3 regions of the Silvimonas iriomotensis genome follow, and region 3 is predicted to be linked to each of the others. Evidence: predicted binding sites of a transcription regulator. Region 3 holds the regulator's gene; each other region holds the start of a gene.

Region 1 (10,805 bases), on a different contig from region 3:
ATGTGGTGTTGTCGCTGACCATTCAGGCCATGCACAACATCGAGAACATCCTGCTGGAAATGCTGCGCGTGGGCCGCACCGGCATCGTCACCTTTCCCAATTTCGGCTTCTGGGAAAACCGCTGGCAACTGGCGCTGGGCCGCATGCCGGTGTCGGAGACCATTCCCTATGAGTGGTACAACACGCCCAACATCCACCTGTGCACGATCTATGACTTCGGCCGGCTGCTGAACAAACTGGGCATGAAGACCACCGGTCAGGTGGTGATGCATCAGGGCCAAAAAGTCTCGTTCCTGCCCAACCTGCGCGGCAGCCTGGCGCTGGTGCGCTTCGACAAAGCCTGACCTGGCTGGCGTCTGCTTGAACAAAAGGGCTGCGGATGCAGCCCTTTTTTATGGCTGTGCTGTGGGTGCGCGCAGCACAGAATTTGACGCTTGCCGTCTGTCCAGTGTTTACCCGGTTCGCCCGTCACATCGGGCGGGGTATCATGGCCGGACAAAATCCAGTCAACGGAATGTGCCATGTCCTCCCAAACCATACGCTTTGGCGTGATCGGAACCGGCGGGATTGCCCGTCGTTTTGCCGAAGGCCTCAAACTCGTGCCTGATGCCGCTCTGGCTCAGGTCTGGAATCACACCGCAGACAAAGCCGCTGCCTTTGCCAAAGAATTTGGCGCGACGGCCGCAGCGTCGCTCGAATCCTTGCTGGCCAGCGATATCGATGCCGTTTACATCGCTACACCGCACAACAGCCACGCCCAGTACTGTCTGGCCGCGCTTAGTGCCGGCAAAGCGGTGCTCTGTGAAAAGCCCGCCGCGATCAGTCTGGGTGAACTGGAGGCCGTGCTGGCGCAAGCCGCGGTCAGTGACAAGCTGTTCATGGAAGCCATGAAGCCGCCGTTCTACCCGCTGTACCGCAAGCTGCGCGAGACCCTGCAAAAAGACCCGATCGGCCAGATCCGCTTTACCCGCGCAGGTTTCGCAATTCCGGAAGCCCAGTCGGGCGGCCGTTTGTATGATCCGCAACTGGCAGGTGGCGGTTTGCTGGATATCGGCGTGTATGGCGTATTCCTGGCTGTGGACTGGCTGGGCGCCGCCGATAACGTGCAGGTGCAGGGCAGGGTTGAAGGCGGCGTGGATACCTTTGCCGCCATCAACAGCCGCCATCGTGACGGTTTCTCGCAGGTATATTGCGGCCTGGGCGTTGGTGGCTCGGGCGACGCCATGATCGGCGCCACCGGCGGCCATATTGTGATTCACGAAAAATGGTGGCACCCGGAGCGCGCCACGATTGTGTACGCCGATGGCCGCAAGGTAGAACTGTACGAGCCGGCCGAAGGCGGTGGTCTGAACTACGAAGCCGCGCACTTTTGCGAGCTGCTGCGCGAGGGCAAGCGCCAGAGCCCGATCCTGTCGCACGAGACCTCACGCGCCATGATCCGCTTGCTGGATCACGCGCGGGCAGAACTGGGTGTCGTATACCCGTTCGAGCGCGGGCTTATCGGTTCAATCTGACCCAGTCGCGCCAGGGGCCGAACAGGGCGGGGGTGCGCGCAGCAATGGCTGAGCGCGCCATCACCCGGTCGGCCCAGTAGTCATCCAGATTCAGTGTCGCCAGCTGGCAGCCGGCTTCCTGGGCGATCAGCGCGCCAGCCGCGTAATCCCACAGTTTTTGCGAGCCGTGCAGCATGATGTCGACGCGACCGGCAGCCAGAAAGCACCAGTCAATGGTCGAGGCGCCAAAGTTGCGCAGGCTGGAGAACGGCGCGACGGTGACCACGCGGTTGGGCAACCGGCCGGTCAGATGCTTGGTTTCGACAATCGCCACGCCATCGCCGGTTTTGATATCCGGCGCAATCAGCGGCAGCGGCTCGCCGTTGCACCACGCGCCCTGGCCTGCGGCCGCGTAATAACACTCATCAAGCACTGGCAGATACACCACGCCCAGCGCCGACCGGCCCTGCCGCATCAAGGCAATGGAAATGGCGAAATACGGCAAGCCATGCACGAAGTTGGTGGTGCCATCGATAGGGTCGACAATCCACAGGCCGTCCGGGTTGTTTTCCAGCAACGCCAGTTGCTCTGCGTGGGTCATCTCTTCGCCCAGCACCGGGCAATTGATGATTTCCGGCAGGCCTTTGACCAGGGCGGCCTGACTGGCCAGGTCTGCTTCGGTAAACGTGCTGCCGTCGTGTTTGCGCCCGCTGGCGACTTTCAGAAAGCGGGGCATGACTTCGCGCGCGGCGACGTCGCGGGCAAGGTCACAGATGCGGGTCAGTAGTTCCAGGTCAGACACAGGGCACTCCGGCTTGGTGGCTCAGTGCTCGATTGTATGCGAGCTCTGCAAAATGTACTGTCGGAATTTGCCGCACCGCAATACTGGTTTTCCAGCCGGGCTGCGTTTTGTCATGGCCAATGCTGACGACGCCCAATAAAAAACGACCTGCCGGAGCAGGTCGTTTGTGGTTTCAAACCGGTAAACCGGCTTAGTACGGCCACTTCCAGTCGCGCACTTCCGGCATGTCGTCGCCATACTCATTGATGTAATGCTTGTGTTCAATGAGCTTGTCTTCAAACTTCTGACGCACATGGGCGCCCTTGACGGCGAGTTCCGGCACGCGGTCGATCACGTCAATCGCCAGCGAGTAGCGGTCAACCTGGTTCATCACCACCATGTCGAACGGGGTGGAGGTGGTGCCGTTTTCGACATAACCACGCACGTGCAGGTTGTCGTGACCGTTGCGGCGATAGGTGATGCGGTGGATCAGCCACGGGTAGCCGTGGAAGGCGAACACGATCGGCTTGTCGGTCGTGAAGACCGAATCGAACTCGTGATCATCCAGACCGTGCGGGTGTTCCACCTTCGGTTGCAGGGTCATCAGGTCAACCACGTTCACAAAGCGGATCTTCAGATCCGGGAAGTGCTGACGCAGCAGATCGGTCGCGGCCAGTGCTTCCATGGTCGGCACGTCGCCGGCGCAAGCCACGACCACATCAGGTTCAGCGCCCTGGTCGTTGGATGCCCAGTCCCAGATGCCGACGCCCTTGGTGCAATGCTTGATGGCCTGATCCATGGTCAGGTACTGCAGCGCCGGTTGCTTGCCGGCAACCACCACGTTCACATAATGACGCGAACGCAGGCAGTGGTCGGTCACCGACAGCAGCGTGTTGGCATCGGCCGGCAGGTACACCCGGATCACTTCAGACTTCTTGTTCACCACGTGATCCAGGAAGCCCGGATCCTGGTGCGAGAAGCCGTTGTGATCCTGCCGCCACACGTGGCTGGTCAGCAGGTAGTTCAGCGACGGCACCTGCTTGCGCCAGTGGATGTCACGCGTGGTTTTCAGCCACTTGGCGTGCTGGTTGAACATGGAATCAATGACGTGGATGAAGGCTTCGTAGCAGCTGAAGAAGCCGTGACGGCCTGTCAGCAGGTAGCCTTCCAACCAGCCCTGGCAAGTGTGCTCGGACAGGATTTCCATCACGCGGCCGTTTTGCGCCAGGAAGTCGTTGTCCGCATCTTCCGGCTTGTAATCGGCCTGCCATTGCTTGCCGGTCACATCGTAGACGTCTTGCCAGCGATTGGATGCGGTTTCATCCGGGCCGAAGATACGGAAGTTCTTCGCGTCCAGGTTGTCCTTCATCACATCGCGCAGGAACTTGCCCATGACGCGGGTTGCTTCGGCATTGATGGTGCCCGGCTTTTTGACTTCGACTGCATATTTGCGGAAGTCCGGCATTTTCAGATCACGCGTGACCTGACCATGCACATGCGGGTTGGCGCCCATGCGCAGTTCACCCTTGGGGGCGAGTTCCTGCAGTTCGGCCTTGAGCGCGCCGTCATCGGTGAACAGCTCTTTGGGCTTGTAGCTCTTGAGCCAGTCTTCCAGGTTTTTCACGTGTTCCGGCGTCATGTCGGAGAACGGCACCTGGTGGCTGCGCCAGTAGTCTTCCACTTTCTTGCCGTCAATTTCAACCGGGCCAGTCCAGCCCTTGGGGCTGCGCAGGATGATCATCGGCCACTTCGGACGGGTCAGCGGCTTGCCGGCTTTTTGTTCCTTGAGCGCGTTCTTGCGGATTGCGTCCAGCTCGTCGAGCACGGTATCGAGCGTCGCGGCAAAGCGCTGGTGCATATCGGCGTAGTCATGGACATCCTTGCCCACTTCTACAAAGTGCGGCTTGTAGCCGTAGCCTTCGAACAGCTTTTGCAGCTCGTCATGCGGAATGCGCGAGAGCAGCGTCGGGTTGGCAATCTTGTAGCCGTTCAAATGCAGGATCGGCAGCACAAAACCGTCGTCAATCGGGTGCAGGTACTTGTTGGAGTGCCAGCTGGTTGCCAGCGGGCCGGTTTCGGCTTCGCCATCGCCTACCACGCAGGCCACGACCAGGTTCGGATTATCGAATGCCGCGCCAAACGCGTGAGAAACCGAATAACCCAGCTCGCCGCCTTCATGCATGGAGCCCGGGGTTTCCGGTGCCACGTGCGACGGAATGCCGCCCGGGAAAGAGAACTGCTTGAACAGACGCTGCATGCCATCTGCGGTCTGGCCAATGCTTGGATAAACCTCGCCGTAGGTGCCTTCCAGCCAGGTATTGGCGACCAGACCCGGGCCACCATGGCCAGGACCGGCAATATAGGCCACAGACAGGCTGCGTTCCTTGATGACGCGGTTCAAATGCACGTAAACAAAGTTCAGACCTGGTGTCGTCCCCCAGTGACCCAGCAGACGCGGCTTGACGTGCTCGCGCTTGAGGGGTTTTTTCAGGAGGGGGTTATCGAGCAAGTAAATCTGGCCAACTGACAGATAATTGGCTGCGCGCCAGTAGGCGTGCATCTTGTCGATGAGGTCCTTGGGAAGAGCTTTTTGAGCCACGGTTCACCTCGTTCTGGTTGTGATTGCAAAACTGGTCAGGCAGCTTGTCTTTGTGAAGCAAAGCATTTGCCGGGTTACGATCAGTTTATGCCGTTTACATGAACGGCTTCTGACCTGGATCAACGCGCCAGGCTGAACTTTTGCTCACTGTGACAAAGTTACTGGGTAACCTTAGAACAAACTCTGAGACATAGAGAGAAAGTTACCGGATAGGTTCAACGGGTAAATTCAGGGAAGAAAAGAAAGTACCGTGAAAATTATCATGGCATATTTTGAGAAATATGCCTGGCAGGCGGGGCAAGGGGCAGAACGGATCACGCGCCGGGCGCGGCGTGATCCGCCAGATCAGAAGTGGAAAAAGATCAGGGTGACCAGCAGGAACAACGGCAACAAAATGGCACCTGACCAAAGCATGTAACCAAAGAAGCCGGGCATCTTCACTTTGCCTTGCTCGGCAATGGCCTTGACCATGAAGTTGGGCGCATTGCCGATATAGGTATTGGCACCCATGAAAACCGCACCCATGGAGATCGCCAGCAGGGTCGATGCCAACGGGCCCATCATGTGCGCCGCATCGCCATGCGCTAGGTTGAAGAACACCAGGTAGGTCGGCGCGTTATCCAGAAAGCTCGACAGCAAGCCCGTCATCCAGAAATACATGCCGTTGACGGGTTCCCCCATCTCGTTACTGACCAGACTGACAAGGCCGGACAGGTGGCCTTCAGGCCCGGCGCGCAAAATGGCAATGGCCGGGGCGATGGTAATGAAGATGGCCGCAAACAGCTTGGCGACTTCCAGGATCGGAAACCAGTTGAACTCGTTGCCGGCGCGAATCTGCTTTGGCGTCAGCCACAATGAAAGCAGCCCCAGCATCAGCAACAGCGCGTCGCGCACCAGGCTTTGCAGATCAACCGCTGTACCGTAAATGTCGATCTGCACGCCGCTGTTCCACAGCCCGGACATCAGCACCGCACCCACAACGCCGGCGATCAGCAGCATGTTCCAGGTGCCGTAGAGTTTGACCGGCTGCGGTTTTTCTGTGGCGACCGGGGCGGGGTCACGTTTCCAGAAATGGCGATCCAGGAAATAGAACAAGGTGAGCAAAACAGCCGCGCAAAACGCCACGGACGGCAGCATGTGCTGCACCGTCCACATGAACGTCACGCCCTGCAAAAAGCCCAGGAACAGGGGTGGATCACCCAGCGGCGTCAGCCCGCCACCAATATTGGCCACCAGGAAGATAAAGAACACCACCACATGAACATTGTGCTGGCGGTGCGCATTGGCCTTGAGCAAAGGCCGGATCAGCAGCATGGCCGCACCCGTGGTGCCCATGACAGACGCCAGCAGTGTGCCCAGTGCCAGCAAACCGGTATTGAGCGCAGGCGAGCCACGCAGCGTGCCCCAGACCAGAATGCCGCCAGAGATCGTATACAGCGCAAACAGCAGCAAGATGAACGGGATGTACTCGCCCACCAGTGCATGTACGACGTTATGCAGGGCGGCATCCACGCCAAAGACGGCGGCAAACGGCAGCAGGAACAAGGCAATCCAGAAAGCCGCAATCTTGCCGAAATGGTCATGCCACAAATGCGGCGCCACCAGCGGGAACACGGCAATCGACAACAACATGCCGGCAAACGGAATGGTCCATGCCAGCGACAGGCTGGCCCCCGCAGGCTCTGCGCCAAAGGCGAGTGCGGGCAACATCATCAACAGTGGCACAAGGCGTTTGCAAAGAAGTGGCATGAGCAATCAGTAATCAATATGCATGACAAAGCCGGGCAGGCCGCCCGGCTCGCAAATCCAGTGACCCTCAGGTCTTTTTCTGGATGAACTCGATCTTGTAACCCTGGCTACACATAATTTCTACCCATATGGACAATTAATTTTATTTAAAATCAATAGCTTTGCTATAACTCGTCGAGTCCACATGGACAGGAATTTATGGACAATTTTACCAGGCACCGATATTGGGCTTGGAAACCCAAGGTTCAGCTGGAGGGAGAGCCTCGCCACCTTGCAGAAGTTCAATTGAAATTCCATCAGGGGATCTCACGAACGCCATTCGGCCGTCTCGCGGGGGGCGCAAGATTGTCACGCCGAGGCTTTCCAGCTTTGCACAGGTCGCATAGATGTCATTCACTTCGTAGGCGAGGTGGCCGAAGTTGCGACCCCCGGTGTAGGTTTCTGGGTCCCAGTTGTAAGTCAACTCAACTTGCGCTTCTTCATCCCCTGGCGCCGCTAGGTAAACAAGCGTGAATCTTCCTTTTTCATACTCTTTGCGACTAATTTCCAAGAGACCCAAGGCATCGCGGTAGAAAAATAAAGAGGCTTCCAGGTCCGTTACACGAACCATTGTGTGTAAGTACTTCATAACTATTTTCCCGTGGAGTTTTTGTCGGTCAATGTTCTGTGACGAGCCAGGCCCATCTGCTGTGAACCTGCTCGAGTATTCATGCAATTTCAGAGTATTCAATAGACTGGAGGAATTTTTCGCCAACTCGCCAGTGAGATCAACCGGTTTTTACCTCAATCTATCTGCCACTGATGTGCATTAAAGGCAAGTTCCGCAGAGAGGCGGATTCTGACTGAAGAACACGTCGCACCTTGTCATACTCAAGGGAGAGCGCATAGTCTTCATCGACATTCCCATCCGTTATCTTCATAACCCGTACTACACCTTCTTTTTCCTCCAAAGCAGCTTCGATGACCTGCTGCAGGTGAGTTTCTGCTTGCAGTACGGCATCTTTGATAACGGACCGCATTGAGGCCTGAATATCACTTAAGCACTCTACGTATTGGCGCACACTTCTTCTCAGATCCACCTGATCATCCATTTCGTCCAGTACCTCTGCCTTGAATTTCCCATCTTCGGCCAACGACTGACGTGTCGTCTGAATGATGGTCCTTTGTTCCATTACTTCTTCATTCTTCACTCGAACCCACTCTACGGTTTTTGTCGTCAAGTGAATGGCGCTCCCATTGTGTTGGACGTGATTTCGGAGCGCTTCCATGAAGCGGTAGGCAAAGTGGCTGTCGTATTGTTCAGTCCTGAAGTGTTTAAGTAAACGGGCTGCTTCTTTTGGGTCGGCAAGGGCTGGCTGAATATCGCGATGGGCTTGGTCAAGATAGAGACGAGCCGTAGACAGGAAGTTAGCCAGAGCCAGATTTAGCCGTACCTTGATTTCATGAAAACTTGCGTACTCGTTCTTTTCGAAGAGAACCGAATCTAGTGTGCAGTCAAACAGCTCGCGCTCGAAGGTTGCATAGTTGCGGATGAGGTACTGATACTTTGTTTCGAGTCCAAGTGCCCCTCGCAAAATGGTCATATCCCCGAGCAAAGTCTGGTATTCCTCTTCACTCAGCAATCGATGGGTCATGCCCCTAGGTTCTGACTTGAGCCCGTCTAGGTAGTATTTTGTCTCCATATTTCTCCTGAATCCAAGTTCCGATGCGGCTTCCACATTGGAACAATGATCAGGGAGATGTTATGGCAAGCGCAATGAAAGCCGACTGTTGATTTGCACCCAAACCTGACCCGCCGGGGGTGCGGACAAAAACCTGGACTACCTGGAGGGGAGTTCATGTATTCGTACGAAGACCGGTTACGAGCAGTCCAGCTCTACCTGAAGTTGGGCAAGCGCATCAACGCAACCATCCGCACACTGGGTTATCCAACAAAAAATGCACTCAAGGCCTGGTATCGCGAATATCAACAGGGCCGGGATCTGCCGACGGGCTATGTGCGTTTGCAGTCAAAATATTCCGCCGACCAGAAGCAGGTGGCGGTCGATCATTACCTGAGCCATGGCTGCTGTGCTGCCGCCACCTTGAGGGCGTTAGGCTATCCTGGCCGTGCGACGCTGGTTGCCTGGATTGAAGAACGATGTCCTGACATCGGCAAACGCCCTGTCGGGCGGGTCGCGGGCAGCGTTCCGAAATCCCGGGAGGTCCGGCAGACGGCCGTCATTGCATTGTGCACCCGAGAAGAAAGTGCGAGCCGGGTTGCTCAAAAGGCAGGCGTGAGCAGGCCGATGCTCTACAACTGGAAGAACCAGTTACTCGGTCGGGAGGATCCCGCATCCATGAAACGCCAGAAGACACCCGTATCGGAGACTGAACGTACGGCACTGGAACAACAGGTCGAATTCCTTCGACGCAACCTCCGTCAACTACAGCTTGAACACGACATCCTGAAGAAGGCGAATGAGCTGATAAAAAAAGAAACGGGCGTCACCCTGCTGCGCTTGGGCAACCGGGAGAAGACGATACTGGTTGACGCCCTGAAACAGACTTACGCGCTCCCTGAGTTGTTGGCCGCATCAGGGCTGGCCCGCAGTTCGTACTTCTATCACCGGGCGTGTCAGTGGCTCCCGGACAAATATGCAGCGGTGCGTGATGCCATGACCAGTATCTTCCATGGCAACTACCGCAGCTATGGCTACCGGCGCATGCACGCCGTCCTGCGCCAGGGTCATGCCCGTCTCTCTGAAAAAGTGGTGCGTCGCCTGATGCAGGAGGAGCAGCTTGTCGTTCACCGGACGCGTCGCCGCGGTTACAGTTCTTACTGCGGAGAGATTGGCCATGCGCCGGAGAATCTGCTGGCCAGGCAGTTCCATGCCCGGTCACCGAACGAGAAGTGGCTGACGGACATCACTGAATTCCCGCTGCCGTCGGGCAAGGTGTATCTCTCGCCCGTGATCGATTGTTTTGATGGCAAAGTAGTCAGCTGGTCCATCGGCACCCGGCCGGATGCGCAACTGGCGAACAGTATGCTGGATCGTGCCATCAGTACGCTGGCCACTGGCGATCAGCCGTTGATTCACAGTGACCGGGGTGGGCATTACCGATGGCCAGGCTGGGTGCAACGGATCCAGTCGGCCGGTCTCGTCCGTTCGATGTCCCGCAAGGCCTGTTCCCCCGACAATGCAGCCTGCGAAGGCTTCTTCGGACGGTTGAAAAACGAGATGTTCCATGGCCGCAACTGGACCGGTATCACTGTGGAATGGTTCATGCAGGAGCTGGACATCTACATCCGCTGGTACAACGAGCGCCGTATCAAGCTGTCACTGGGCGGCCTGAGCCCGGTGGCCTACCGGCAGTCCCTGGGGATTGCAACGTAAACCAGTCCAGGAAAACGTCCGCACCCCCGCCTGATGCAGTAATTTGCACCGAAAACTGACCCACGTAGAACACTGTCCCGCGAGGTAGCGAGCGGGAGCCGGGCCTTCTTCCTGCGTGCCTAGAGGCTACAGCAACACTCGCGATAAACAGCGGACGCTATTGGTTGCAGTGCCGCCCAACGCCGCTGACAAGCAAACGGGCACTTTGGCCGATGACCTGCCTACTGTTGTTTGTGGCTGGCGGCAAATCGGCCGAAGCAGACTTGCACCCCTTTCGCCGGCATGTCCGCTTCTAACCGCTGAACAGCCCCCTGAAAACCTGACGTGCCTGGCACGGCGGGGCAACTGGACTGCCCCGGCTCCTGTAGCCAATCCCGCCCTCTGCCCGGCCGCAAGGGGGTCACGCGCAGACGGGCCGGCTTAACGCTTGCCGGCCGCCTCTTCTCGTCGGCGCTTGGCCTCTTCCAGCAGGTAGACCTGGTAATCGTCCAGATCGCCCGCGAAATCGCTGACCCCGCCACGCGACACCATCCAGAATTCGTCGCACACCGCGCGCAGCAACGCCCGGTCGTGGCTGACCAGCATCACCGAGCCTTCGAACTCGTTCAGCGCCACGCTCAGCGCCTCGCGGGTGGCAAGGTCCAGATGGTTGGTCGGTTCATCCAGCAGTAGCAGGTTCGGCCGCTGCCACACGATCATGCACAGCACCAGCCGCGCCTTCTCGCCGCCGCTCATGCTGCCGACCGCCTGCTTCACCATGTCGCCGCTGAAGTTGAAGGTGCCGAGGAAATTGCGCAACCCCTGCT
Region 2 (10,805 bases), on a different contig from region 3:
GTGGCTGGGGCCAGCCTGAGCAGACACCCCTGCGCGCTATCCCCATAAACAAAAACGCCTGGCAGCAACCAGGCGTTTTTTTTGGCAGTGGTGCCGGGCAACCGGCACATCATGCAGTCAGTCTTACTTTTTCTTCCTGGTTTCGCCCGTAGCAGCGGCCGGCTTCTTGTTGCCGCGCTCTTTGGCGATCAGCTGGTCAATCACGGTCAGCACGGTACCGTCTTCCTTGCCCACCATGGACGGCGCAGTCACAAACTTGCCGTTGACGATGAAGGTCGGGACGCCATCGATATGGTAGGTATCCACCAGTTGCGCCAGCTTGCCCACTTCAGCGGCAGCAGAGAATGAGGTGTAGGCGGCCTTGAACTTGTTCACGTCAATGCCTTGCTTCTTCACCCAGTCGTACAGGGTTTCTTCGCGGCGCAGTTCAATGCCGTCACGCTGGATGGCGTTGAACACGGCTTGCTGGTACTTGCCGGCAATGCCCATCTGGTTCAGCGCAATGAAAATCTTGGCGTGCGCTTCGATATCGCTGCGGCCTTGCCAGACCACGTGATAACGGATGAAGTTCACATCAGACGGCAGCTTGGCCGCCCATTGTTCAACATACGGCTCAACATGGAAGCAATGCGGGCAGCCGTACCAGAAGAACTCGATCACCTCGATCTTGCCTGGCACCTGCACCGGCACCGGTTGGGCCATCAGCTTGTATTCCGTGCCTTCCTTGATATCGGCTTGGGCTGCAGTCGCGGCGACAAAACCCACAGCCAGCAACAGCGATTTGATCCAGCGAGTCATTGCTAACTTTCCTTTGTGTTTGAGGTGGCAACGACGGCTCAGACCATCGTTACCCGTTCAGATTCAATGCCGGCAAAAATTTTTTTGACCCGTCTTCAACGAAAGACCGGCAAGCCCGGTTTACTGGGCTTTCACCTGGGCGCTGACAATGCCGTTGGCCTTCAGATCAGCCCGGGCCTTGTCCATATCCGACACGCTGGTAAACGGGCCCACGCGCACGCGGTGCCACACGCCCTTGTCCTGGGTTTCCACGGTCTGGATACGCGCTTCAATACCGATCAGCGCCAGCTTGGCCTTCAGGTTGTCGGCTTCCTGTTCGTCCTGGAACGCACCCACTTGCAGGTACGCCCCTTTAGGCGCTTCGACCGTGGCCGGCGGCGTGGCATCGGGCTGAACCGGCTTCTTGCTGGCCGGGGCCTTGTTGTCGCTTTTATCTGACATTGCCGGCAACATTTTGTAAAAATCAAAACGTTCGCCGTCGCTGGCATTTTTGGCCGCAGGGGCAGAAGCAACCGGCGTCACCGTTTGCGGCAGCGGTTGCGCTACGTCCTTACCCTCACCTTGCGGGCGTAAGACTTCTGGCTGATTGGCCACGGTAACCGGCGCGCTGGACACCGCATCAGGCGGCGGCGCCGATACCTTGTTCGCAAACGGATTGGTGCCGCGATTGATATAAAAAGCCACGCCAACGGCCACTGCGACGCCGACCAGTGCACCCAGCACAAGCCCCGTCAACAAAGAACCGCCGCCTCCCCCGCCGCCCCCGCGTGAGGCGTTCCCACTTGATCGGGTGCGTTTCATGTCTCTACTCATGTATTCCTTCTCCGGCGCTTGTCCTCAACGCCTGTCCCGCCAGCCATGCTGACAATTGCGCCAGCCTGGCCGGGTTTTTACCGTAATCCGCAGCGTACCGATTTGCATCCAGGACCGAAAGGCGTTTTTCAGTCGCCAGACGGTTAACGCCGCCCAAAGTGGTGCCAGTGGCGGCAAATGGCCGAATTCTAGCACCCTGTTTCGGGCTTGCCGCAGATAATAAAGGGGAATTTTGCTTCCCAGGAAGGGACGGTGCAGTGCAACAGAAGCGCGACCGTCATATAATCACTCCCCTCTTTTCGTGTTTCCAGGGTTTGCCCAATGCAGGATTCCAAGAAAGCCTGGTCCGGCCGCTTCACCGAACCAGTGTCCGATCTGGTCAAGCGCTACACCGCATCCGTCGATTTCGACAAGCGTATGGCGGAAGTGGATATTCAGGGCTCGCTGGCCCACGCCACCATGCTGCAACGCGCTGGTGTGCTCTCTGCTGACGATCTGCGCGCCATCCAGTCCGGCATGGCAGACATCCTGGACGAAATCCGCCACGGCACGTTTGAATGGTCGCTGGACCTGGAAGACGTGCACATGAACATCGAGCGCCGCCTGACCGAGAAAATCGGTGATGCCGGCAAGCGTCTGCATACCGGCCGCAGCCGTAACGACCAGGTGGCCACCGATATCCGCCTGTACCTGCGCGGCGCCATCGACATGCTGATTGGCCAGGTGCACGACCTGCAATTGTCGCTGCTGGATCTGGCCGAGAAACACGCCGCCACCGTCATGCCGGGCTTTACCCACTTGCAAGTGGCGCAACCGGTGACCTTTGGCCACCACATGCTCGCTTATGTAGAAATGCTGGGCCGCGATGCCGAACGTTTCGCTGACGCCCGCCGCCGCGTCAACCGCATGCCGCTGGGCTCGGCCGCGCTGGCTGGCACCACCTTCCCGGTGGACCGTCACTACACCGCAGAACTGCTCAATTTTGAGGCCGTCTGTGAGAACTCGCTTGATGCCGTCTCGGATCGCGACTTCGCCATCGAGTTCTCCTCTGCCGCCGCGCTGACCATGACGCACCTGTCGCGCCTGTCCGAAGAACTGATCCTGTGGATGAGCCCGCGCTTTGGCTTTATCGACATTGCCGACCGCTTCTGTACCGGCTCGTCGATCATGCCGCAGAAAAAGAACCCGGATGTACCGGAACTGGTGCGGGGCAAGACCGGCCGCGTCAACGGCAACCTGGTCTCGCTGCTGACGCTCATGAAGGGCCAGCCGCTGGCGTACAACAAAGATAACCAGGAAGACAAAGAGCCGCTGTTCGACACCGTCGACACCCTCTCTGACACCCTGCGTATCTACGCCGACATGATGCGCGGCATTACCGTGCGCCCGGAGTGCATGGCCGCCGCCGTCAAGCAGGGCTACGCCACCGCCACCGATCTGGCCGACTACCTGGTCAAGAAGGGTTTGCCGTTCCGCGACGCGCACGAAGCCGTGGCCCTGGCCGTGCGTTACGCCGAAGAAAAGCGCAAGGATCTGTCCGAGCTGCAACTGGTTGAGCTGCAAAGCTTCTCCTCGCTGATTGAATCCGATATCGCTGAAGTGCTCACCGCCGATGGCAGCATCGCCGCGCGTGATCACGTGGGCGGCACCGCGCCCAACCAGGTGCGTATCCAGATCGGCAAATGGCGTCAGCGTCTGGGCGTATAAATACGGCCTGCTTGCGCACACCCGACAGGCCGCCGATGCGGCCTGTTTCTTTTTCTGCGGATAACCTGATCACCATGACAACCGATATCCAGTGGCACTGGTTCCAGTTTGCCGACTTCGACCCCGCCACCTTCTACGCCTACCTCAAGCTGCGCCAGGACGTGTTCGTGATCGAACAGACGTGTATTTACCCCGACCTGGATGATCTGGACCAGCCGTCCTGGCACCTTGTCGGCCGGCGCGAGGGCCGCGTAGTGGCTGCCCTGCGCATTGTGCCGCCTGGCCTGAAATACGCTGAACCGTCGATTGGCCGCGTCGTCGTCGCCGCCGAAGCGCGCAAGGGCGGCATGGGCAAATTGCTGGTGGCCGAGGGCTTGCGCCAGTCTGCTGCACTGTGGCCAGGCCAGGGCAACCGCATCGGCGCACAAGCCCACCTGCAAAAGATGTACGGCGCGCTGGGTTTTGTCACCGTCGGCCAGCAATACGACGAAGACGGCATCCCGCATGTGGATATGCTCTGGCAGCAACCGGCTTGACACACGGCGGCGCGGGTTCGACCATGAACCGGTCTTTCCCTGCCCCCACCTCCCGCCATGTCTACCTCCCGCCTTGAACAAGCCCGCCGCCTGCTCGCCGTTGCCCAGACCGGGCTGGCCTATGGCAAAGACAAGTTTGATATCCAGCGTTTTGAAGAGATTGCCGCCATTGCCCACGCGCAAATGGCAGAGTTGATTGGCGATACCACGGCCGAAGACGTCGCCCGCATCTTCATGCCGGAAGCCGGCTACGCCAATCCCAAGCTCGATGTGCGTGCCGCCGTGTTCAGCGACAACAAGATCCTGCTGGTGCGTGAAATGAGCGATGGCTTGTGGACACTGCCCGGCGGCTGGGCCGATGTCGGCGCCTCTCCTGCCCAGTGCGCCGCGCGCGAGGTGCTGGAAGAAGCCGGTTACGTGGTACGTATCACACGCTTTCTCAAGCTCATCGACATGCTTCTGCATCCGCACCCGGTGATGCCGTTTCATATCTGGAAACTGGTGTTTGAGGGCGAGATCACGGCCCAGGCCAGGCCGGATGGCATCGAAACCGATGGTGTCGCATTCTTTGCCGAAGACGCGTTGCCGCCGCTTTCTTTGGGCCGCATTTTGCCGGAACAGATTGCCCGGCTGTTCGCGCTGCACAGAAACGGCCAGGTCGAATTCGACTAGAACCCGCCCAAAGCCGCGCCCACCATGGACACGCCACGTCAATCAGGCAAAAATGGAGCTTTGGCGAAACCTGCGTTCCGACATGCCCACCCTGCTTAGCGTCAACCTGAACAAGATCGCCCTGATCCGCAATTCACGCGGGCGGGATTACCCCTCGGTCGAGCACTTCGCCCGGATTGCCCTGGATAACGGGGCGCGCGGCGTCACCATCCACCCGCGTCCGGATCAACGCCACGCCCGCAACGCCGACGCCCTGGCCCTGGCGGCGCTGGTCAAGCAATACCCAGGCGCGGAACTGAATATTGAAGGCTATCCATCGCGTGAGTTTCTGGATGTGGTGCTGCAATCGCGCCCGGCCCAGTGCACGCTGGTGCCCGATGAGCCGGGCCAGATCACCTCTGATCATGGCTGGAACATTCGCGAGCGGATGGCATTTCTTAAAGGCGTGGTGGCAGAACTGCAAGCGGCCGGGGTACGTGTGAGCCTGTTTGTGGATCCGGACCCGGAACAAGTGGCCCTGGCGCCACAAACCGGAGCAGACCGCGTCGAGTTGTATACCGAGGATTACGCCGTCAAACACAGCGAAGGCACGCATGCCAGCGTGATCGACCAATACGTGAAAGCCGGTGAAGCCGCAGTCAAAGCCGGCCTGGGGTTGAACGCGGGACATGATCTGAACCTCGTCAACCTGGCCGATTTTCTGGCCGCCGTGCGCGGCGTGGAAGAAGTCTCGATTGGCCACGCCTTGACGGTGGAAGCGCTGGAGCAGGGCTATGCCAGCGTAGTGCGCCAGTACGTGGCCATCTGCAAGGCGGCGGGGTAATCCGCCCATGCAGGCCACGGTCAGCCATGTCAGCCAGAGCCCGGCCCATACCTTCAGCAAGCCCAATGCCGATTGCATCCGCTTGTTGGCCGGCCTGGGCGTAGAAGGCGATGCCCACATGGGCGTTACGGTAAAACACCGCTCCCGCGTGGCCGCGGACCCGACCCAGCCCAATCTGCGCCAGGTGCATTTGATCCAGGGCGAACTGCACGACGAACTGGCCAGTGCCGGTTTTACGCTGCAACCGGGCGAGATGGGCGAAAACATCACCACGCGCGGCATTGATCTGTTGTCGCTGCCGCGCGGCGCGCAATTGCAGATCGGCGCCGGGGTGGTGGTGGAAATCACCGGGCTGCGCAACCCCTGCGGTCAGCTGGATCATCACCGCAAAGGGCTGACAGCGGCGGTCCTGAGCCGTGACGCCGAAGGCAACCTGGTCCGCAAAGCCGGTGTGATGGCCATTGTGCTTGCGGGCGGCGAAGTGCGGCCTGGCGACAGCATCTCCGTCTGCCTGCCGCCGTTACCGCACCACAAACTGGAACGCGTCTGAACGGCAAAAAAAACGGGCGCCAATGCGCCCGTTTTGTATGTGTCCTGTGTGCCCGCTCAGTCGGCCAGTGCCGCCAGCACCTCTGCCGTGCTGCGTACATGCGACAATCGCGGAAAGATCACCTGCATGGCGAAGTTGTGGTGTTCTGCGCTGCCACCACTGCATGCGTCTTCGGCCACCACGGCAGCGTAACCATGCTCCCAGGCCGCGCGCAGCGTCGATTCCACGCCGATATTGGTCGAGATCCCTGCCAGCACGATGGTCTTGATGCCACGGCGGCGCAGTTGCAGATCAAGCTCGGTCCCGTAAAACGCGCCCCACTGACGCTTGACGATCTTGATATCCTGTTCGGTAACGTTCAGTTCGGGGGCAAACGTCATCCAGTTTTCCGGCAGCGCTCTGGCCGGCGCAGCCTGATCGACGGGTTGCTTGAGGGCATCGGCAAAATCATCGGCCCAACCCACACGCACCAGTACCACCGGCGCGTTCAGTTCACGAAAGCGTCTGGCCAGTTGCGCACCATGATCCACCACGGTCTGGGCGGTGTGCGGGCCACCCGCGAACGGCAAGATGCCTTGCTGCAAGTCAATCAGCACCAAGGCAGTTGTTGCTGGATCAAGCTTTACCATGTTGTTTCGCTCCGTCTAATATGTGAGGAACTCCTCACAAAACAGAGTATATGAGGATGGACTCACAAAACGCAAGTATGACCGCCAGAAAACCGCAACGCGAACGTGGACGCCTGCGCGTCGCCGCCTTGCTGGAAGCCGCGGACCAGCTCTTTGCCAGCAAAGGCTACGAGGCCACGACCATGACCGAGATCGCCGCGCAGGCAGGCTCTTCCATTGGTTCGTTGTATCAGTTTTTCCCGACCAAGGAACACGTGGCCGACGCAGTGCTGACCGACCATGCGGCCGATTTGTACCAGCGCATGACCGCGCTGACCCAGCAAGCAGAGCAATGGTCGGTGGCTGAAACCGCGCAAAACCTGTTCTCGGCGCTGATCCAGTTCCGCGCGGCCCACCCGGCCTTTGCCGTGCTGGTCGAAGCCCGTGGCGCGCCGCCGGTGAAAGCCATGGGCGTGCGCCAGAAAATGCGCGAGCACGTGCTCAATATCCTGCGCCTGAAAGCGCCAGAGCGCTCAGACGAGGCACTCATGCCCGTGGCCGTGGTGGTCTTGCAGATCATGAAGGCGGCCGTGGCCCTCAACAGCGAAGAAGACCTGCCCACCCGCCGCCCCGCGCTGGATGAAATGCGCGACATGCTGGCGTTCTGGCTGGTCAACCGCTTGTCCGCAGGGCAGCCGTAAGCCCTGGGTGGGGTAATACTCAACATTCTGAGAATTGACCCCGATCAACACCCCTCAACACGACAAACCCCAATATCTTGTGCTGAAACCCGACCAGACAACAAGATATTGAGGTAAGCCGTGCATAGCCAGCCCATCCACGTCCGCAAACGCGACGGCCGCATTGTCCCTTTTGATGCAGAACGCATCACGCGTGCCCTGCTGGCCGCAGCACAATACAGCGGCGAGTTTGATCTTGCGGCGGCGCAAGCGCTGGGAGACAAGGTCACACGGCGCCTTGCCCAGACCGGCTTGACCAGTCCGGGCATTGAAATCATCCAGGATCATGTGGAAGAAGCCCTGCTGGAACAGGGTTATCTGAAGACCGCGCGGGCATACATCACCTGGCGCAGCCAGCACGCCCGCTTGCGCTCTGACACCCGCACCGTGGTCGATGTTGAGGCCAGCATCAATGAATACCTCAACCAGTCAGACTGGCGCATCAACGCCAATGCCAACCAGGGCTGGAGCCTGGGCGGGCTGATCCTCAATACCAGTGGCAAGGTGATCGCCAACTACTGGCTGAATCATGTTTACCCGCCGGAAATCGGCGCCGCCCACCGCTCTGGCGCCCTCCATATTCATGATCTGGACATGCTCTCGGGCTATTGCGCCGGGTGGTCCCTGCGCCGGCTGCTGCATGAAGGTTTCAACGGCGTCCCGGGCAAGGTGGAAGCCAAAGCGCCCCGGCATATGTCGTCGGCCATTGGCCAGATCGTCAATTTCCTGGGCACTTTGCAAAACGAATGGGCCGGCGCACAGGCGTTTTCCTCGTTCGATACCTATATGGCGCCGTTCGTGCGCGTGGATGAGCTGAGCTACACCCAGGTCAAACAGTACATCCAGGAACTGATCTACAACCTGAACGTGCCCAGCCGCTGGGGCACGCAGACGCCGTTTACCAACCTGACTTTCGACTGGACCTGCCCGGCTGATCTGCGCGAACAGATTCCGTACGTGGGCGGTGTGGAAATGCCGTTTACCTACGGCGAGCTGCAAGCAGAAATGGACATGATCAACCGCGCCTACATCGAAGTCATGATGGAAGGCGATGCGCTGGGCCGCGTGTTCACCTTTCCCATTCCCACCTACAACATCACGCCTGACTTCGACTGGGATCACGCCAATACGGCCTTGCTGTTTGAAATGACGGCCAAATACGGCCTGCCGTATTTCCAGAATTTCCTGAACAGTGATCTGGAGCCACACATGGTGCGATCCATGTGCTGCCGGTTGCAGCTGGATCTGCGAGAACTGCTCAAACGCGGCAATGGCTTGTTTGGCTCTGCCGAACAGACCGGCAGCCTGGGTGTGGTCACGCTGAACTGCGCCCGGATCGGCTATGAATTCCGGGGCGATGAGCCAGGCCTGTTTGCCCGTATCGACGAGCTGATGGACCTGGGCAAACAAAGCCTGGAGATCAAACGCAAGCTGATCCAGCGCCTGATCGATGGCGGGCTTTATCCGTACACCAAGCGCTACCTGGGCACCTTGCGCAATCACTTCAGCACGCTGGGCGTGAATGGCGTCAACGAAATGATCCGCAATTTCACCGGCGACGCGGACGACATCACCACTGCCTACGGTTATGACCTGGCCACACGCTTGATGGATCACATCCGCGACACCATGACGCGCTTCCAGGAGGAAACCGGCCATCTGTACAACCTGGAAGCCACGCCGGCCGAAGGCACCACCTATCGCTTTGCCAAAGAAGACAAACGCCGCTACCCGGACATTCTGCAGGCCGGCACCCCGGAGCAGCCGTATTACACCAACTCCACCCAGTTGCCCGTGGGTTTCACCGACGACCCGTTCGAGGCGCTGGAGCGCCAGGATGCGCTTCAACGCAAGTACACCGGTGGCACCGTGCTGCATCTGTACATGAACGAGGCCATCTCGTCGGCCGATGCCTGCCGCACCCTGGTCCGCCGCGCACTCACGCGCTTCAGGCTGCCGTACATCACCGTGTCGCCCACGTTCTCGATCTGCCCCAAGCACGGCTATCTGAGCGGCCATCACGAGTTCTGCCCCAAGTGCGACCAGGAATTGCTGGCCGCGAAACCGGTTTGCTGCAACTAGCAGCGACGCGGCCGGCGATTGCCACGGAATACCGGCCGCGTTCTTTTTCTACCGCTTGCCCCCGCCATCCCCCGGAGAACCTGCATGAACGATCACGCCACCCAAACCGTCATCCACACCGCAACCCGTGCCAGCGTCGCGCTCAAGCAAGAAGAGCGCACACGCTGCGAAGTCTGGACGCGCGTCATGGGTTACCACCGCCCCGTGTCGGCCTTCAATATTGGCAAGCAAGGTGAATTCAAGGAACGCCAGTTCTTCAAGGAACGGCCATGACCGACGAAGCACATGCCCGCACGCCGCCCAAGCTGGGTGGCGTGGTGCCGTTTTCCAGTTGCGACTATCCGGGCCATCTGGCCTGCGTCGTGTTTATCTCTGGCTGCCCCTGGCGTTGCCATTATTGTCATAACCCGCATCTGCAAAGCCGCCGCAAACAAGCCAGCAGTCCCACCTGGGATGACACGCTGGCCTGGCTGCACGGCCGGCGCGGCTTGCTGGATGCCGTAGTGTTCTGCGGCGGCGAACCGCTGGCGGAATACTGGCTGCCCCACATGATGAAACAAGTGCGGGAGCTGGGTTTCCGGGTTGCCCTGCATACCGGCGGCGCGTATCCGGCGCGGCTCAAGCAATGTCTGCCGCTGCTTGACTGGGTCGGGTTCGACGTCAAAGCCCCCTTCGCCAGTTACGAAGCCGTCACCCAGGTTCGGCACAGCGGCAAATCCGCGCGCGAATCACTGCATTTGCTGATCGAGAGCGGCGTGGAATTCGAATGCCGCACCACCATCCACCCCGCCCTGCATGATGAAACCGCCCTGCTGCAACTGGCCGGCACACTCGCCGTGCAAGGCGTAGAGGATTTCGTGCTGCAGCCGTTCCGCGCCTCAGGTTGTGCCAGCCCGTTGTTGCTGCAACAGGCAATCCCACCGGACTGGCCTGGTGACGCCACCCTGGCGCGCTTGCGGCGCGTGCTGCCGCGCACGTCGATCCGTACGCATTAGTGACATCGCTTTTGGTGATTTGTATACACGGCATCATCTCTGCAATGACGCTTTGATCTGAATCAAAATCAAACCAGAGACAAACCCGCAGACTCCCCGCTCTTAACCAGGAATCGCCATCAAGGCGGGAGACTTTCCCATGCTGCAACATGCTTTCAAACCACTGCTGATCAAAGGCAAAGCCTTGCTCCCTGTCGTGCAGGGCGGCATGGGCGTGGGCATCTCTGCGCACAAACTGGCGGGCGCCGTGGCACAACAAGGCGCCGTCGGCACCATCGCCAGCGTAGACCTGCGCCATCACCATGCCGATCTGATGGAACAAAGCAAAACCATCAAGGATCAGGCCGGGCTGGATGCGCTGAACTACGAAGCGCTCACCCGTGAAGTACACCTGGCCAAAACTGCGGCTGGCGGCAACGGCCTGATCGCCGTGAACGTCATGAAGGCCGTGTCCGCCAATACCGATTATGTCCGCTGCGCC
Region 3 (10,805 bases):
GAACTGCAAATCCATCGGGTCTTGCAGCCACGCCAGAACGGGGGCGGTAACGCCTTTGTCGCCAATGGCTGCGGCATCGGGATAGGGCACCAGCTTGCGCCCGACCAGCTTGCCGCGCACGCGCTTGCCTTTGAGTTCGGGGTAAAGGTCATCCAGCGCGACGATGATGAGATCGTCCGGCACGCCATAAACCGGCACGGTGGCCTTGGCGGTCTTGTTCTGGCTGCCGTTGTAAATGGGCTCGTAATAGCCGGTGATCAGCCCGTTCTGGCTGCCATCCGGGTTTTGCAGCGCCCAGGGTTGCAGTCGGCTTTGCAGAAAGCTGCGGATGGCGCTGGCATCTTGCGGCACTTGCGCCGCTTCTGCGCACACGGGTGCCCAGATGGTGTTGCGGCTGAGTCTGGCGCAACCTGCGCGCCAGGCGGTAAAGCCGCCCAGGATATCAGCATCGCTGGTGATGGGTAGATCGCCCCATTGTGCGGTCTGGTATTTGACCGCCGGCGCTGAGGCGGTTGGTGTCGGGCCGGGCTGGGGTGGCTGGACGGGCGGCGTGGTACAAGCGGCCAACAGCGTGCCAAGGGCCACGGTGGCCAGCAGGAGCAGATTGCGGGCGGGGGAACGGGTGGCGCGGGTTGCGCCGGCGATACACGGTTGCGTCATCCGCCGTGGCCTCCTTCGGGCATGTGGGGGTCCAGCCCCTGGCGCAGCGCGGCCAGGCCGGCTTTTTGCAACTCCAGGGTCTTTTCAGTCATCTGTAGCAGGTTGACCTGCATGGTCAGCCATTGTTCGACGGTTTTCAGTTCCGCCAGCTTGCGGTCGATCTCTTCTTCGGTCAGCGGTGGCATGAACGGGTTGCTGGCACCGGTTGCCGTGTTCTTCCACATTTGCGCAAAAAAACCGAATGGATCGCCCGGATTGAATCCGTGTTCACTCATTTTGCCTTTCCTCCTGTGTGGCGGCGGGCTCGCCGCGTTTATTGGATAGTGCAAAACAAAACCGGAACCCGTCTTGCAACGGATTCCGGTTCATTGTGGCAAGCCTGGCGTCATGACGCCAGCACAGGCGTCATGTTGCGGTCGGTTTACTGCGCCAGCAGGTTCAGCTCGTTTTCATGCGTGGCCGCTTCCACCGAGGCCAGCGCGGTCATGTTCACCACGCGGCGTACCGATGCTGTCGGCGTCAGGATGTGTGCGGTGGCCGGAATACCCAGCAGGATCGGGCCCACGGTCAGACCATCACCCGCCGTCATCTTCAACAGGTTGAAAGAGATATTGGCGGCATCCAGGTTAGGCATGATCAACAGGTTGGCATCGCCCTTAAGTGTGGAATGCGGGAACACGCGCTGGCGGATTTCCGCCGAGATCGCCGCATCGCCATGCATTTCACCGTCGATTTCCAGATCAGGCGCACGTTCACGCACCAGACGCAGGGTTTCCTGCATCTTGCGGGCAGACGGGCTGTCAGACGTGCCAAAGCTTGAATGCGACAACAGCGCGACCTTTGGTGCAATACCGAAATTGCGCACGGCTTCGGCGGCCATCAGCGTGATGTCGGCCAGCTGCTCTGCGGTCGGATCCTGGTTGACGTAGGTATCGGCGATGAAAATATTGCCGGTGGGCAGCAGCAGGGCGTTCATGGCACCCGTCGTTGCGCCGCCTTGCTGGGGGCAGAGCACGTTGGTGACATAGTAGTGATGCTGATGATAGCGGCCGGTCAGGCCACAGATCATTGCATCGGCCTCGCCCCGCTTGACCATCAGCGCGCCGATCAGGGTCGGCTTGCCGCGCACTTCCAGCTGCGCTTGCTCTTCCGATACGCCCTTGCGCATCATCAGGCTGTGGTACAGCGTCCAGTATTCGCGATAGCGCGGATCGTGTTCCGGATTGCAGACTTCAAAATCGACGCCTTGCTGCAGACGCAGCCCCAGTTGTTCGATGCGCTTGAGAATGATCTTGGGGCGGCCGATCAGGATCGGCACGCACAGTTTCATGTCTACCGCTTCCTGCACGGCGTGCAGCACGCGCTGGTCTTCACCCTCGCAATACACCACGCGCTCTTGCTTCTTGCGCGCGGCAGAGAACACCGGGCGCATGAACAGGTTGGACTTGTAGACAAACTGGGTCAGATCTTCGACATACGCATGCATGTCGGTGATCGGGCGCTCGGCCACGCCGGTATCCATGGCGGCCTGGGCCACGGCCGGGGCGATCTTGATGATCAGGCGCGGATCAAACGGTTTCGGGATCAGATATTCCGGGCCGAACTTCAGGCTCTGGCCGCTGTATGCATCGGCCACCACGTCAGACTGCTCGGCGTGGGCCAGATCGGCAATCGCGGTCACGGCCGCGCGCTTCATTTCTTCGTTGATGGTGGTCGCGCCGACATCCAGTGCGCCACGGAAGATGAAGGGGAAGCACAGGACGTTGTTGACCTGGTTGGGGTAATCAGAGCGGCCAGTGCACACAATGGCATCCGGGCGCACGGCCTTGGCGGCCGGCGGAGAGATTTCCGGGTCCGGGTTGGCCAGCGCCAGGATCAGCGGCTTGTCGGCCATGCGCTTGACCATCTCTTGCGTCACTACGCCAGGGCCGGACAAGCCCAGGAAAATGTCGGCGCCGGTGATGGCGTCGCTGACCGTGCGGGCGTCGGTATCGCGGACGTAACGCGCTTTGGTTTCGTCCAGACGCTCATCGCGGCCGCTGTAGATCACGCCTTTGGAGTCACAGACCACCACGTTTTCACGCTTGAGGCCCATGCCGACCAGCAAGTCCAGACACGCAATGGCGGCAGCGCCCGCGCCGGAACACACCAGCTTGACCTCTTCAATTTTCTTGCCAACATAACGCAGGCCGTTCTTGACGGCGGCGCCGGTGATGATGGCCGTGCCGTGCTGGTCATCATGGAACACCGGGATATTCATGCGTTCACGCAGCTTGCGCTCAACAATGAAACACTCCGGCGCCTTGATGTCTTCCAGGTTGATGCCACCGAAAGTGGGTTCCAGCGAAGCAATAATGTCGACCAGTTTGTCCGGGTCGTTTTCTGCCACTTCGATATCGAATACATCAATGCCGGCGAACTTCTTGAACAGCACGCCTTTGCCTTCCATCACCGGCTTGCCGGCCAGCGGGCCGATATTGCCCAGGCCCAGCACGGCTGTGCCGTTGGAAATCACGGCCACCAGGTTACCGCGCGCGGTCATGTTGCGGGCTTCAGCCGGGTCTTCCACGATCGCCATACATGCAGAAGCCACGCCGGGCGAATAGGCCAGCGCCAGATCACGCTGGCTGGCCAGTGCCTTGGTCGGAACCACCTGAATCTTGCCGGGGCGGGGAAAACGATGATAATCCAGCGCCTTATTCTTCAGTTCATCATCCATGTAGAACTCCGATACCTTTGATTTTGTAGTGATTGGGTTTTGTTGGTTTGTGCAAGCGCAATATATTTACCGGGTTATTGTGATGCTCCGCGCCTCTTCTCCTGAAAACAAGTCAGGGTTTTGCCGAATAGGGAAAGCGCGCTGGTGCGGCATCACGGAACCTGTTCCACGCCTTTTTGACGGGCGCCGGAAACAAACAAGGGGCCACTGGCCCCTTGTTTGAAACACACTTAATGCTGCGCGGCAAAGCGGATCGTCACTGCATCGTCGCCCAGCCATGTTTTCAGATTGCCCACCAGATCGTCATGCAAAGTCACGCGCCAGGCGTAGCCCAGCGCCAGTTTGCAACGGGCGTTGTCGTTGTGATATTCGATCTCCACCTGGCATGCGCCACCTGACCAGTTATCCAGGGTCTGCTTCAGTCTGGCCGCGTCGGCATTGCCGTTGAACTTGAGCGTCAGCGCCTGGGCAAACTGGCTGCGGGCTTCTGCGATGTCCATCACGCCATCGGCAATCACACGCAGGCCGCCCGAGAAGCGGTCTTCGCTGATCTTGCCCGGAATGACCAGCAACGCATCTTCCGTCAGCTTGGTGCGGTTGGCCTCAAACACCTCGGAATACACGGTGATGTCCTGCTTGGCCCAGCCGTCATCCAGCGTCACAAACGCCATGCGGCCACGCTCGCCATTCTTTACCCGCACACCGATCACAATCCCGGCGACGTACTGAATATCCTTGCGCGGTTGCAAGCGGTCCAGCCGGGTTTTGATAAACGCTTTGACGTCTTTGGCATACGCATCAAACGGGTGCCCGGAGAGATAAAACCCGATCGCCGGTTTTTCTTCGGCAAGGCGGGTTTTGTCATCCCATGCCGGCACCACGATCCGCTCCACGGTGGGGGCGGCGGCCGGCTCGAACACATCAAACAGACTGCCCTGGTTGGCGTTGGCAGCGGCATGCTCGGCAATGCTCATGGCCTGTTCAACGTTGGCCAGCAACTGGGCGCGGTTGCTATCCAGCGCATCAAACGCGCCGCCGCGGATCAGCGCTTCAATTACGCGCTTGTTGACTTCCTTCTTGTCGGTCCGCATGCAGAAGTCATACAGATCGATGTACGGGCCGTTGGCGGTACGTTCATTCACGATCATGTTGACCGCGCCTTCACCCACGCCCTTGATGGCGCCCAGGGCGTAGCGGATCTGTTTTTTGCCGACCGGCACGAAGCGGTACATGCTGGCGTTGACGTCGGGTGGCAGGATTTCCAGCCTGTTCTTCTCGACGCAATCGTCGTAGAACACCTTGAGCTGATCGGTGTTATCCAGTTCAGAACTCATGGTGGCGGCCATGAACGCCGCGGTGTGATGCGCCTTGAGCCAGGCGGTGTGGTACGACACCACCGCGTAGGCGGCCGTGTGCGACTTGTTAAAGCCGTACTCGGCAAACTTGGTCATCAAGTCAAACAAGTGCTCGGCCAGTGCCGGATCGTAGCCTTTCTGGGCCGCGCCCTCGGCAATGGTCACCCGGTGCTTGGCCATTTCTTCAGGTTTCTTTTTACCCATGGCCCGGCGCAGCATGTCCGCGCCGCCCAGCGTGTAGCCGCCGATAATCTGCGAGATCTGCATCACCTGCTCTTGATACACGATCACGCCGTAAGTCGGCTCCAGACACTTTTCCAGATCAGGGTGGAAGTAATCCGGGGTTTCCAGACCCTTTTTCCGGTTGATAAACGTATCCACCATGCCAGAGCCCAGCGGGCCCGGCCGGTAGAGCGCCAGCACAGCGATAATGTCTTCAAAACGGTCGGGTGCCAGCTTTTCCAGCAGCCGCTTCATCCCGTCCGATTCAACCTGGAACACGGCGGTGGTGTTGGCGTCGCGGAAAACCTGATACGCCGCCTGATCGCCAAAGCCCAGACTCATCAGGTCAATGTATTCGCCGGTCTGCTCTTTGATGTATTGCAGGGCGAGTTCAATAATCGTCAGGTTGCGCAGACCCAGAAAGTCGAACTTCACCAGGCCGACTTGTTCCACGTCGTCTTTGTCGAGCATGGAAACCGGCGACGAATCCACGCCGCTGGCCTGGTACACCGGGCAGAAGTCGGTGATCTGGCCTGGCGCAATCAACACGCCGCCAGCGTGCATGCCGATATTGCGGGTCAGGCCTTCCAGCTTCTTGGCCAGCTCCCACAACTCGATCACTTCTTCTTCGTTTTTGACGCGTTCGGCCAGTTCCGGAACCATCTCGGTAGCGTCATCCAGGCTGTATTGCTTGCCCGGTGCGGCCGGGATGAGCTTGGACAGGCCATCGACAAACATATAAGACAGATCCAGCACGCGGCCAACGTCGCGCACCACCGCCTTGGCGGCCATGGTCCCGAAGGTGGCGATCTGGCTGACGGCCTCGGCGCCGTATTTGCCGCGCACATACTCAATCACGCGCCAGCGGTTGTCCTGACAAAAGTCGATATCGAAGTCAGGCATCGAGACCCGTTCCGGGTTCAGGAAGCGCTCGAACAGCAGGGCGTATTCGGTGGGGTCAATGTCGGTAATGCCCAGCGAATAGGCCACCAGCGAACCCGCGCCCGACCCCCGGCCCGGCCCGACCGGGCAGCCGTTGTGCTTGGCCCAGACGATAAAGTCCGCCACGATCAGAAAGTAGCCCGGGAAGCCCATCTGGATGATGGTATCGGTCTCGAACTTGAGGCGTTCCTGGTAGCGCGGGCGTTCGGCGTCGCGTCTGGCTTCGTCCGGGTACAACTGCGCCAGACGCATTTCCAGGCCGTCCTTGGCCTGATGCACCAGGAAGTCATCCAGCGTCATGCCATCGGGCGTCGGGAACAGCGGCAGGAAGTTCTTGCCCAGCACGATATTCACGTTGCAGCGCTGCGCCAGCGTGACCGTGTTGGCCAGCGCCTCGGGGAGGTCGGCAAACAGCGCCTGCATTTCGTCAGGCGTCTTGAAATACTGTTCTTCGGTGAAGTTGCGCGGCCGGCGCTTGTCGGCCATCACGTAGCCTTCAGAAATACATGTACGGGCTTCGTGCGCCTTGAAGTCGTCCGGGTCCATGAACTGGATGGGGTGTGTCGCAACAACTGGCAAATCCAGTTCGGACGCGATATCCAGATGACCCTGCACCGACGCTTCGCACTCCGGGCGGCCGCTGCGTTGCAGTTCCAGATAGAACGCACCAGGAAAGTGATCGTGCCACCAGCGGGCCAGTTCAATGGCGCCGGCCATGTTGCCATTCAGGATGGCCTGGCCGATTTCGCCCTGGTGCGCGCCAGACAGGCACATCAAGCCCGTGTTGTCGCCGCTGTCCAGCCATTCTTTTTTCAGTTCAGCGCGGCCACGATACTGGTTTTCCAGGTAGGCGCGGGTGAGGAGTTCGCACAGACGGCCGTAACCGTCACGGTTGCGGGCAACAAACAACACGCGCGTGGGTTTGTCGCGATCATCATGGTTCTCTATCCAGCAATCCAGCGCGACGATGGGCTTCAGGCCGGTGTTGCGGCAGGCTTTGTACAGCTTGACCATGCCAAACAGGTTCATCAGATCCGAAACAGCCAGGGCTGGCATGCCCAGCTTTTTGGCCTGGCTGACCGCATCGTCAATACGGACAATGCCGTCGGTCACAGAGAATTCGGAGTGAAGGCGGAGATGGATAAAGGCAGGGGTATTCATCCGCAAATTCTATCACTGCTAATCAAGACAGAGGCAGGCGCGCGTTGAACAGTGTGGGCGGACTAACTTGCATTTGTAATAAATTCCAGGTTAAGGTGTTGATTCCTATAGAGGAGTCTTCAGCCTTATGGATGCAAGTGCAGTCAGCAGTCAAAGCAACGCGGTGAATCAGAGCATGAACCAGCTCAACGCCACGGTGCTGCAACCCGCCGCCAACGCCAATTCGATCAACGTGGCCGTCATGAAAAAAGCCAATGACGCGCAAGCTTCTGCGGCCCTTAGCCTGTTGCAGGCGCTGCCGCCAGTGCCGCAGTACAACAATCCGTCCAACCTGGGTAACAGCGTGGACGTCAAAGCGTAAAGCCTGCAAATCAAACAACTGTTTGATCCTGTTTATAAAAAAACGACCGTCAGGTCGTTTTTTTTCGTGCTGGATTTTTCTGATGCATTGCACAAAATAAGGTTGACATATGAATGCATTCTGCCAGAATGCCCTCAAATGTTGCATTGCACAACCACTTAGGAAAAATCATGACGCTTGGTACCAACCGTTTCGCCGAAGAGTTTTCCCGCGCTCAACAAGTCGGGATCGAACAGTCTCTGGGTTTTGCCCGTACCGTCCTGACCGGTACAGAGCGCCTCTGGGCGGTGCAACTGGGTTTTGCCCGTGCACTGTTGTCTGACAACGAGCACGCTGCCAAGTCCCTTGCTGGTGCCAAGGACGCGAATGAAGCGCTGGCCGTTCAGCGCGAACTGGTCGAACCCGTGACCGAAAAAACCACCGCCGCCTGGCGCGAAGCCGTGGGCATTGCCCATGCCACCCAGAAAGAACTGGGTGAACTGGTGGAAAAACATCTGAAGCAAACCAGCGAAGAAGTACTGGCTGGTCTGGACAAGCTGGCTGAACAATATCCGGCCGGTGCCGCAGGTGTGAAGAGCCTGCGTCAAGGCGTGGCCACCACGTTTGATGTGTACGATTCCGCGATCGCCGCAACCCGCAAGCAAAGCGAAGAGTGGCTGGCTGCGACCGTGCAGAACATCAACAAGGCCAGCTCTACCGCTGCAGCCAATCGCCGCAAGGCCGCTGCTGCCTGACCTGTTTACTAGCGCATATCTGCCGATTGCGTTAACGGCCCCTTCATAAGGGGCCGTTTTTTATTTGGGCCGACACTGTGTGAGTCAGGGTTTGGGGTTGACCGCCTGCGCGGCCAGGAACCAGTTGGCCAGTTGGCGGGCCGGGGATTCACGGGTCAGCGGGTTGAGTAGCAGGGCGCATTGATCGGCAAACCAGGGCTGGAACGGCCCGGTATCAATGGCCAGATAGCTGCGGGCATCGTCTTGCAGGTGCGTCAGGCTGTGGTCGATCAGCGTTTGCCAGGATTGCAGATCAAACGAACTGGCACCCGGTTGCTGCAAGGCATGCAGCAACCATTGCCAGACAGATTCAGACTGCGCCAGCCAGCCGCTGGCAATGCTGTTCAGAAAAGCACCGGCCCCAGGGCCGCCGGCGTGAAGCCAGGCTTTGGGAAACGGCGGCGCCAGCGCATCCAGTACCGGCGTGGCCAGGGCGAAATCATCATGGTTGCCACCCGCGGCAACCATCCAGCCCATGGTTTTACCAAACGGATTGTGCAGATTGACCGCCAGGTCCAGAAGGCGCCAGCCACCTTGCCGGGCAACGGCCAAGTGTTGCTGGTAAGCAGCCATATTGCCCGGATTGATCAGCACCAGCGTGCTGTCTGCCGTGGGGGCGGGCGGAAGCGCTGCCGCCGCCTCCGCCGGGAATACAGGCAGCCCCAGCCCGGCCTGTCCCAGGCGTTCAAGTACGGCAGAGGCTTGTGCGGCAGGGGCAATCAGGCAGAGCTGGGCGATCATGGGGGCGCGGGGTCAGTTGCCCTGGCAGCTATTCATCAACTGCTTCAGGCCTTCGATGTCTTTGAGTTCAATCAAACGGTTCTGTACCCGCAGTAAACCCTGGTCCTGGAAGCGTGACAAGGTGCGGCTGACGGTTTCCAGTTTCAGGCCCAGATAGCTGCCGATTTCTTCACGCGTCATGCGCAAATGAAAACTGTGCTGCGAGTAACCGCGCAAGGCAAAACGTTGTGACAGGTTCAGCAGGAATGCCGCAATGCGCTCCTCAGCCTTCATGTTGCCCAGCAACAGCATGACGCCATGATCGCGGACGATCTCGCGGCTCATCAGGCGGTACAGGTGGCGCTGCAGCGAGGGAATGCGGCGCGACATGTTTTCCATTTCATTGAATGGCAACTCGCACACTTCGCTGTCTTCCAGTGCCACCGCATCGCAGGTGTGGTGCTCGGTGCTGATGGCATCCATGCCGATCAGTTCACCGTTCATGTGAAAGCCCGTGACCTGCTCCCGGCCATCTTCAGAGACAACACTGGTCTTGAAAAAACCCAGGCGCACAGCGTAAAGCGAGTGAAACGGTTCGCCGGCCCGATAGAGCGCTTCGCCCCGCTTGATCGGGCGGCCCTGGCTGACAAGCTGGTCGACCTGACGCATTTCATCGGGAGAGAGCCCGACAGGCAGGCACAGTTCGCGCAGGCTGCAACTGGAGCAGGCATGGCGCAATTGCTTGAGACCGGTTTCACGTAACTGGATAGGTGAGAGCATGGTTGTTTTTCCACTTGGACTTCAGATAATTGCCTGCAGGCCAGAGCCAAAGTCACGGTTGGGGCTGGTCTGTCAGAAACGGTCGGTCGCTGAGGGCATCTATTAATTACATGTGCGAAGTAGATGCGAGCATCATGCGATTTGCTTTGATCTGTATCAAGTAAATATCTCCAGGGTGGAGGCAAACTGTTTACCCTGAATTTTCAGGGCAGGACAAATGCATACAGCCGCCTACATCCAGCAAGTCGAGTTCGATCGCCCCCTTGTCGAACGCTACGATGGCCAGGGGCCTCGCTACACCTCATATCCCACTGCTGACCGCTTTGGTCCGCTGAGTGTCGACGCCTATGCCGCGTCGCTGCAGCAGTCCCGCGTGGGGGAGGCAGACCGCCCGGCATCGCTGTATTTTCATCTGCCTTTTTGCAATACCGTCTGCTACTACTGCGCCTGTAACAAGATCATCACCAAAAATGAAAGCAGGGCAGTTGAATATGTCGAATATCTTAAAAAAGAAATTCGGCTGCTGGCAAATATATTGCCATATACCATGAAGGTTGGCCAGATTCATTTTGGCGGTGGTACACCTACTTTTTTGCCGGAAGCACAACTTGCCGATTTGATTTCAGAAATCAATAAGAATTTCCATATTTTGCCAAATGGCGAATATTCGATCGAAATTGATCCGCGCAAATTGCAGCCCGCCAAAATCAGCCTCCTGGCCCAGGCCGGTTTTAACCGCATGAGTGTTGGCGTGCAGGATTTTGACGAGCGCGTGCAGCGCGCCGTGAACCGCGTGCAGAGCGAAGCGCAAACCCGTATGGTGATCGACGCCGCGCGCAGCATGGGTTTCCGCTCGGTCAGCATTGATCTGATCTACGGCTTGCCGTTCCAGTCGGTGCAAAGTGTGTTGCGCACAATCGACCGGGTTCTGGCAATCAGGCCAGACCGACTTGCGCTTTATAATTATGCGCATTTGCCTGAAAGATTCAAAACACAACGGCAAATGGATGCCAGTGCATTGCCGGGGGCATCAGAAAAACTCGATATCCTGCAATCTGCAATTGAGCGGCTTACCGAGGCCGGATATGTCTATATCGGTATGGATCATTTTG

What was found. The regulator FNR, encoded in region 3, switches genes on or off when oxygen is low (the NO sensors DNR and NnrR bind a similar motif). The targets are predictions, from matches to a motif close to TTGATNNNNATCAA.
Region 1: IEX57_RS15050 (phosphoketolase family protein) is a predicted target of FNR. The motif match lies at 4,983-4,996, and genes of this name have one in related genera.
Region 2: IEX57_RS18710 (ribonucleoside triphosphate reductase) is a predicted target of FNR. The motif match lies at 7,243-7,256, and genes of this name have one in related genera.

Annotation. Positions count from the first base shown of each region.
Region 1 is NZ_BMLX01000004.1:115,487-126,291, forward strand. Features, by position in the region: gene metW (methionine biosynthesis protein MetW) at 1-344, shown strand, start outside; gene IEX57_RS15040 (Gfo/Idh/MocA family protein) at 522-1,514, shown strand; gene IEX57_RS15045 (inositol monophosphatase family protein) at 1,498-2,295, opposite strand; gene IEX57_RS15050 (phosphoketolase family protein) at 2,486-4,873, opposite strand; gene IEX57_RS15055 (sodium:proton antiporter) at 5,219-6,622, opposite strand; gene IEX57_RS15060 (VOC family protein) at 6,831-7,250, opposite strand; gene IEX57_RS15065 (hypothetical protein) at 7,411-8,256, opposite strand; gene IEX57_RS15070 (IS3 family transposase) at 8,461-9,999, shown strand; gene IEX57_RS15075 (ABC-F family ATP-binding cassette domain-containing protein) at 10,420-10,805, opposite strand, start outside.
Region 2 is NZ_BMLX01000007.1:113,568-124,372, forward strand. Features, by position in the region: gene ubiT (ubiquinone anaerobic biosynthesis accessory factor UbiT) at 1-19, shown strand, start outside; gene IEX57_RS18665 (thiol:disulfide interchange protein DsbA/DsbL) at 124-798, opposite strand; gene IEX57_RS18670 (SPOR domain-containing protein) at 919-1,536, opposite strand; gene argH (argininosuccinate lyase) at 1,933-3,318, shown strand; gene IEX57_RS18680 (GNAT family N-acetyltransferase) at 3,393-3,854, shown strand; gene IEX57_RS18685 (NUDIX hydrolase) at 3,912-4,526, shown strand; gene IEX57_RS18690 (pyridoxine 5'-phosphate synthase) at 4,609-5,349, shown strand; gene IEX57_RS18695 (MOSC domain-containing protein) at 5,357-5,899, shown strand; gene IEX57_RS18700 (hydrolase) at 5,956-6,528, opposite strand; gene IEX57_RS18705 (TetR/AcrR family transcriptional regulator) at 6,606-7,208, shown strand; gene IEX57_RS18710 (ribonucleoside triphosphate reductase) at 7,329-9,329, shown strand; gene nrdD (anaerobic ribonucleoside-triphosphate reductase) at 9,414-9,602, shown strand; gene IEX57_RS18720 (anaerobic ribonucleoside-triphosphate reductase activating protein) at 9,599-10,324, shown strand; gene IEX57_RS18725 (NAD(P)H-dependent flavin oxidoreductase) at 10,467-10,805, shown strand, end outside.
Region 3 is NZ_BMLX01000001.1:1,130,246-1,141,050, reverse strand. Features, by position in the region: gene mltA (murein transglycosylase A) at 1-660, opposite strand, end outside; gene IEX57_RS05020 (PhaM family polyhydroxyalkanoate granule multifunctional regulatory protein) at 657-935, opposite strand; gene IEX57_RS05015 (NADP-dependent malic enzyme) at 1,082-3,379, opposite strand; gene dnaE (DNA polymerase III subunit alpha) at 3,610-7,059, opposite strand; gene IEX57_RS05005 (putative motility protein) at 7,187-7,420, shown strand; gene IEX57_RS05000 (phasin family protein) at 7,591-8,154, shown strand; gene IEX57_RS04995 (hypothetical protein) at 8,239-8,934, opposite strand; gene fnr (fumarate/nitrate reduction transcriptional regulator Fnr) at 8,947-9,693, opposite strand; gene hemN (oxygen-independent coproporphyrinogen III oxidase) at 9,911-10,805, shown strand, end outside.